One region of the Brachybacterium huguangmaarense genome, then DNA from elsewhere that is predicted to be linked to it. Evidence: predicted binding sites of a transcription regulator. Region 1 holds the regulator's gene; the other holds the start of a gene.
The links. The regulator LexA, encoded in region 1, represses DNA repair genes until DNA is damaged. The targets are predictions, from matches to a motif close to TCGAACANNTGTTCGA.
Positions count from the first base shown of each region.

Region 2: the regulator LexA is predicted to act here: its motif matches at 1,298-1,313, upstream of BRM3_RS10170 (HNH endonuclease signature motif containing protein).

Region 1 is NZ_CP107020.1:1,736,305-1,739,711, forward strand. It holds gene BRM3_RS07765 (ATP-dependent DNA helicase) at 1-1,718, shown strand, start outside; gene lexA (transcriptional repressor LexA) at 1,732-2,421, opposite strand; gene BRM3_RS07775 (LysM peptidoglycan-binding domain-containing protein) at 2,671-3,066, shown strand; gene nrdR (transcriptional regulator NrdR) at 3,161-3,407, shown strand, end outside.
Region 2 is NZ_CP107020.1:2,228,047-2,231,453, forward strand. It holds gene BRM3_RS10165 (hypothetical protein) at 1-1,012, shown strand, start outside; gene BRM3_RS10170 (HNH endonuclease signature motif containing protein) at 1,325-3,088, shown strand.

The sequences.
Region 1 (3,407 bases):
TCGAGGCCCTCGCCCCCGAGCTGCCGCGCACCCCCACCTACTCGCTGCTCAAGGGCCGCAGCAACTACGTGTGCCTGCACAAGGTCGACGGCGGCTACCCGGACGACCTCGACCCCCAGGCCCTGTTCTCCGAAGCGGCCGCCGGCGGCGAGCGCGAGGGCTCCGAGCGCCTGGGCGAACAGGTGCGCCGTCTGCGGGAGTGGGCCGAGACCACCGACACGGGGGACCGCGACGACCTCGCCGCCCCGGTCTCCGACCGCGCCTGGCGGCAGGTCTCGGTCACGGGCGCGCAGTGCCTGGGCAGCTCGTGCCCGATGGTCGAGGCCTGCTTCGCCGAGCGCAACCGCGCGATCGCACGCGACGTCGACCTCGTCGTGACCAACCACGCCCTGATGGCGATCGACGCGTTCGACGGCCACGGCATCCTGCCCGAGCACGACGTGCTCGTCGTCGACGAGGCCCACGACCTCGTGTCCCGCGTGACGAGCGCCGTGACCGAGACGCTCACCGCCCCCATGGTGCGCGGGGCCGTGCGCGAGCTGCGCGGGCTCGGCATGGCCGCGACCGCCCTCGACGACGCGGGGGAGAGCCTGCGCGACGCCCTCGCCCAGATGCCCGACGGGCGCGTCATCGGCGACCTGCCGCCGGGCATGCTCGACGCGCTCGTGCTGCTGCGCACGGAGGCCCGCACCGCCCACTCCGACGCCAAGGACGCGGGGGAGCAGGGGAGCGCGACCGCGGCCGGCGCCCGCAAGGCCGTGCGCGCCAACCTGCAGGAGATCCTCGACGTGTGCGAGCGCCTCGTGGCGCCCGACGAGGACGACGTCGTCTCGGTCTCCCATTCCGAGCTCACGGGGCGCAGCAGCATCCAGGTGGCCCCGCTCAGCGTGGCCGGGGCGATGCGCGGCGCCGTGCTCGAGGACCGCACGGTCGTGCTGACGTCTGCGACCCTGGCCCTCGGCGGCCGCTTCGAGCCGCCCGCCGGCAGCATCGGTCTGCGGGCCGCCGACCGGCAGGAGGTCGAGTCCAGCCCGCGCGGCGGCGGCTCCTCGGCATGGAGCGGCCTCGACGTCGGCAGCCCCTTCGAGTACGCACGCCAGGGCATCCTCTACATCGCGCGGCACCTGCCGCCGCCGGGCCGCGAGGGCCCGTCGCTCTCGATGCTCGATCACCTGACCGAGCTCGTGGAGGCCTCGCGCGGGGGAGCGCTGTGCCTGTTCTCCTCGCGGCGCGGGGCCCAGCTCGCGGCCGAGCACGTGCGCGCCCGCAGCGCCCTGCCCATCGGACTGCAGGGGGAGGACTCGATCACCAACCTCGTGCGGCGCTTCCGCGAGGACGAGACGACGAGCCTGTTCGGCACCCTCTCGCTGTGGCAGGGCGTCGACGTGCAGGGTCGCGCGTGCCGCCTCGTGACGATCGACCGGATCCCGTTCCCGCGGCCCGACGACCCCCTCACGGCCGCGCGCCAGGAGCGCATCGGCGCCCGCGGCGGCAACGGCTTCATGGCCATCTCCGCGCAGCACGCGGCGCTGCTGCTGGCGCAGGGCGCCGGCCGCCTGATCCGCTCGGCCGAGGACCGCGGCATGGTGGCGGTGCTCGACCCCCGGCTCGCGACGGCGCACTACGGCTCGTTCCTGGTGAGCGCGATGCCGCCGCTGTGGCGCACTCAGGACCCCGAGGTCGCGCTCGGCGCGCTCGGGAGGCTCGCCCGCGTGTGAGGCGGCGCCGTCCTCAGACGGTGCGCAGGACCGCGACGACCTTGCCGAGGATCTCGGCGTCGTCCCCGAGGATGGGGGCGAACGAGGGGTTGTGGGGCATGAGCCAGATGTGCCCGTCGCGCTGGACGAAGGTCTTGACGGTCGCCTCGCCGTCGATCATGGCCGCGACGATCTCGCCCTTCTCGGCGACGTTCTGCGAGCGCACGACGACCCAGTCGCCGTCGCAGATGGCGGCGTCGACCATCGAGTCCCCGACGACGGCCAGCAGGAACAGGTCGCCGCTGCCCACGAGCTGCTCGGGCAGGGTGAACACGTCCTCGACCTGCTCCTGCGCCGTGATCGGCACCCCCGCGGCGATCCGGCCGACGAGCGGCACGGCGACAGAGGGGGAGGAGGGCAGCGCCTCGGCCACGGGCTCGCCCGGATCCCCGGCGTCGTCCGGCATGACGATCTCCATCGCCCGCGGACGCTTGGGGTCGCGGCGCAGGAAGCCCTTGCGCTCGAGCGCCTGCAGCTGATGGGACACCGAGGACGGCGAGGTGAGGCCGACGGCGTCCCCGATCTCGCGCATCGTCGGCGGGTAGCCGCGCGAGGCGATGGCCGCCGCGATGGTCTCGAGGATCGTGCGCTGGCGCGCGGACAGCTCGCTCGACGGCGCCCCGCCGTCCGTGAGGGCGGGATCGCTCGGCGTGGTCGGCGTCATCTGCGGGCCTTTCGTCGTCTCCCGGGCCCCGCCGCCGTCGCGCCGGCGGGCGCCGGGCGCCTCGCCCGGGCCCGGCCTCGTGCCGCGGCCGCGGAGCTCGAATGTCAGACCCCTCTGGTGGAGTGATCTCGCTGACCACAGTAGGGGCCGAGGGCACCGAAACCAAACAGGTGTTCGATCGTGTCTTGCGTGTCGCACCCGTCGCCCCTACAGTCGTACACGTATTCGATCGAACAGGAGTTCGGAGACATGACTACCATCGCCGCCGTCCCGGCCCTCGCGCAGCCCCGTCCGCGCCGTCGCCCCGCGATCGCTCGAAAGAGCGTTCGACTGGAGCTCACCCGTCGGGGGCGCGCCCTGCGCACGCTGCTCGTGCTCGCCGTCCTGCTCGTGCTCGCCGCGACCGCGATGATCTTCTCGGGAGCGCCCTCGGCCCTCGCCGACTGGGTGGGCGGGCCCCAGTACGTGTCCGTGACCGTCCAGCCCGGGGACACGCTGTGGGGCTATGCACGCACCTACGCGCCGGAGGGCATGGACCCCCGCGACTACGTGCTCCAGATCCAGCAGGCCAACGACCTCCCCACCTCGCGCGTGACCGCCGGGACCCAGCTCGACCTGCCCGTCGTCGAGGGCGCCGCCCGCTGACGGCATCGGCCCGCCCGGATCGTCGCGCGGTGCCCGCGGCGAACACCGTGATCGCACCGGGCGCCGCGGGCGCCGTGCACGATAAACTGCGCAGGTGCACTGCCCCTTCTGCCGCCACCCCGATTCGCGAGTCGTCGACTCCCGGACCGCCGACGACGGCGCCTCGATCCGCAGGCGTCGGCAGTGCCCGAACTGCTCGAGGCGCTTCTCCACGGTCGAGACGGCCTCGCTCGCCGTCGTCAAGCGCTCCGGGGTGAGCGAGCCGTTCAGCCGCGCCAAGGTGATCGCGGGCGTCCGCAAGGCCTGCCAGGGGCGCCCCGTCTCCGACGACGAGCTGGCCC
Region 2 (3,407 bases), 490 kb from region 1:
CCTCGACGCCCTCGTGCGCCTGCGGTCGCTCCTGGGCGACGACCTCGAGGAGCAGATCGCTGCCCGCCTGTACCTGCCCGCCGCGCTCGGCACCGAGAGTGCCGACCACGTGCTGCCCGCCTCGCTGTCCCTGCTCGCGGGGACCACGGGCGACCTCACGAGCTACGGCTGGCGGCTCGGCGCCGGGACCTCGCACGCCTGGCAGCGCGCGCGGGAGCTCGCCGACCGCCTGCTCGACGCCGCGCGTATCGCCCTGCTCGAGTACAGCGGACCGCTCGTGACCACGACGCTCGGCCCCCTCACGCTCGCCGCCGCGACCTTCCTGCCCTCGGGGGAGCGCACCCTCGCCGATACCGGCGCCCTCCGCGACCTGCCCTCGCTGCTCGCCGAGGGTCTCGCCGAGCGGATCGCGCTCGTGACCGACCGCGTGCCCGGCGCGACGCCCGCGGTGCTCGTGCGCGAGGACGGGGTCGGGGCCGTGCACCGCGGCGCCGTGCCCACCGCGTCCGGGTATCGCCGCCATCGGGCGCTCGCCGCCCCGGAGATCGGCGCCCGCTGGCAGACGCTGCGCGAGGAGCTGACCGCGGCCGCGGGTCTCGACGCGAGCGGACTGACCCTCGCCCTGCCCGCCGACGCGGACCTGATCGCCGCCGCCCGCACGGCGGGCTGGCGCTCCCTCGCCGTCTCTCCCGCCGCGGCGCCGAGACTGGAGACCTCGGCGGGGCGCCGGGTGTGGGAGACGATCGCCGACGCCCGCGAGAGCGGCGTGGAGCTCACACTCGTGGTCGACCCGGCGCGGCTCGAGCGCGAGCTCGAGGCCTTCGCGGGGGCGTGGACCCAGCTCGGGTACGCGCTCGCCGACGCGCGCGGCACGACCCTGCTGGCCCATCCCCGCGCGGAGCGGCCGCAGGACCCGGCCGCGGAGCCGGGGCGTGCGGCCCTGCTGGGCGAGCAGGGCCTCGAACGCCTCCTGCGCGCCGCACCGGCCTGGGCCGAGCGTCTCGAGGCGTAGCGCGGGGGTCGGGAAGGCGGTCGCGGCAGACGGGGCGGTGGCCGCGGCGGACGTCGGTCCTGCCCTGTGGCGGACGGTCCTGCCCCGTGGCGGACCGTGGCACGGCGATCTGGGTCCGTGAGCGGGCATGTGGCATGTGTGGCGTGTTGTCCCCGCGCTCCGCCTCCCTGCTCCCTTCGTGCGGCACACCTCGCTCTCGCGAGCCCCTCGTCTCCTCCGCGGGCTGAGTTGTCCACAGGTGAAGCCCGGCTCTCCCGAATGTCGGGCCGCCGCCCTATCCTGAGATCGAACAGGTGTTCGAAGGGGGTGGTCATGGTGCGGGACTGGAGGACGAACCGGCGGCACCGTCTGTCCCCGCTGACCCGGCGTGGTCTCGCCGCGCGAGCGGGCACGCTGGACGACCTGGTGCTGTCCGACGACCTGCGGGAGCTGTGGGACGAGGCGGTGGCCGCGTCGCGGCGCCTGGCTGTGGAGATGACCTCTCTCGCACGCTTCTGGGTGGACCCCGATGCTCCCGGCAGCGATCCCGGCGAGGCCGATGAAGCGGACCTCCGGGTCGCCCTCGCGCTGCGCGTCACCGAGCACGTGGCCCACCGGCGGATCCGTCAGGCGCACGTCGTCGTGACCGAGCTGCCGCAGCTGCACGTCCGGCTGGCGGCCGGCGAGCTTCCCGTGCCGTGGATGTCACGGGTGCTCCAGCGGACCCGGGACCTCACCCCCGCGCAGCGGGTCGATGTCGATGCCGAGGTCGCGTCGTGGGATCTGGCGATCACGGCCGAGCAGTTCACCCGGCAGCTCGGCCTGATCGTCGCGCAGGCCCGCTCCCGCGGGCCACTCGCCGCCGAGCAGACGCCCGAGGCGCGCCGCCGGGTCGAGGTGACTCCTGTGGACGAGGAGGGGCTCGCGTGCCTGCGGGTGCTCGGGCCGGTCCCGGAGATCAGGTCCCTGGCGATCCGCCTGGACGCCGCGGCCCGGGCCGTGCAGGCGGCCCAGCGTCATGCCCTCTCCGCCCCCGAGGGTCCCGGCATCGAGGGGTGCGATGCGGCCCTCCCCTTCGATGACGGCTCTGTGGCGACGAGCGGACGAGCGATGTCCCTCGCGCGCCTGCGCTACGAGATCGCGACCCGATCGGTGCTGCAGACCGGTGGGGTGGAGGTGCCCGCCGCGCGGTTCCGGATCGGCGTGACCATCCCGTCCACCACCCTGCTCGGCGCCGGGGACGAGCCAGGACTGCTCGACGGAACCGTGCCCATCCCCGCGGCGATGGCGCGGTCCCTCGCCGGTGGGGAGAGCACCTGGTACCGGGTGCTGACCGACCCGGTGACCGGCGCCTATCTCCCGGCGCGGCAGGAGAGGTATCAGCCCACCTCGGCCATGCTCGAGCACCTCCGCCATCGCCAGGGGACATGTGCGGTCCCCGGCTGCGCGCGGCCCGTGTCCTGGGCCTCGGAGTGCGACCACATCGAGGAGTACGACCACGCCGACCCCGCAGCGGGCGGCAGGACCGAGGTCGAGAACCTCCATCTGCTGTGCTGGCAGCATCATCTCGCCAAGACGCTCGGGCGCCTCGATCCCTCCCGCCTGCCCACCGCCGATCGCGCCCGAGGGGTCACCCGCTGGGAACTGGGTGCGGGCACCTCGGTCGACGTGCCCGACGACACCGACCTCTGGTCGGCGCGGATCGCCGTCGAGCTCGAGCACCATTGGCGGCTTCACGAACAGCTCGAGCGTCGACGACGGCACGAGGAGCCGGGACGCGAGGAGCAGCGACGCGAGGAGCGGGGACGCGAGGAGCAGCGACCGGGCGAGCCCGGCGGCCGGCAGGACGATCGGGGAGCCGTGGATCCGCCGGCGGACGGTCGGGAGCTGCCGATCGCACCCCCGGACGAGCCCCTGTGCGCGCCTCATCTGCACAGACCGCGAGACGTGCATCACGGCGAGGGGTCCTCCGAAGGTGCTGATTCCCGCCCGATCGAGCTGCCGAAGGGTCGTCACGGCGATCCGCCGTTCCCCGGGCATTCCCAGGGAAACGACGCCGCTCGGCCCGACGATGATCTCGGCCCGCCGCCGTTCTGACATGGCGGGCGGGAATTCCTGCCGAGGCGGATCGATCCTGTGGGCGGCGGTGAGCTGGGGGTTTTCCGGATCCCCGGTCCGCGGCGCCTCCTCCGGGCCGTGCCGCGAGGTGCGGGGAGCCCCTCTCGGCGGCGATTCAGCCTGCTCACGGGATAGCCGCCTCTGTTGCGTAATGGTCTGATCCATGTGGGCGACGCCATGGTGAAGGAGATGTGAACCATGCAGACCGGGGAACAACCGGCGCTCTAGTGTGGTTCCAGGAGATCGGTCCGCAAGACCCGTCGCCGTGCGGCCATCAATGGCGCTGTCGCATCAGATC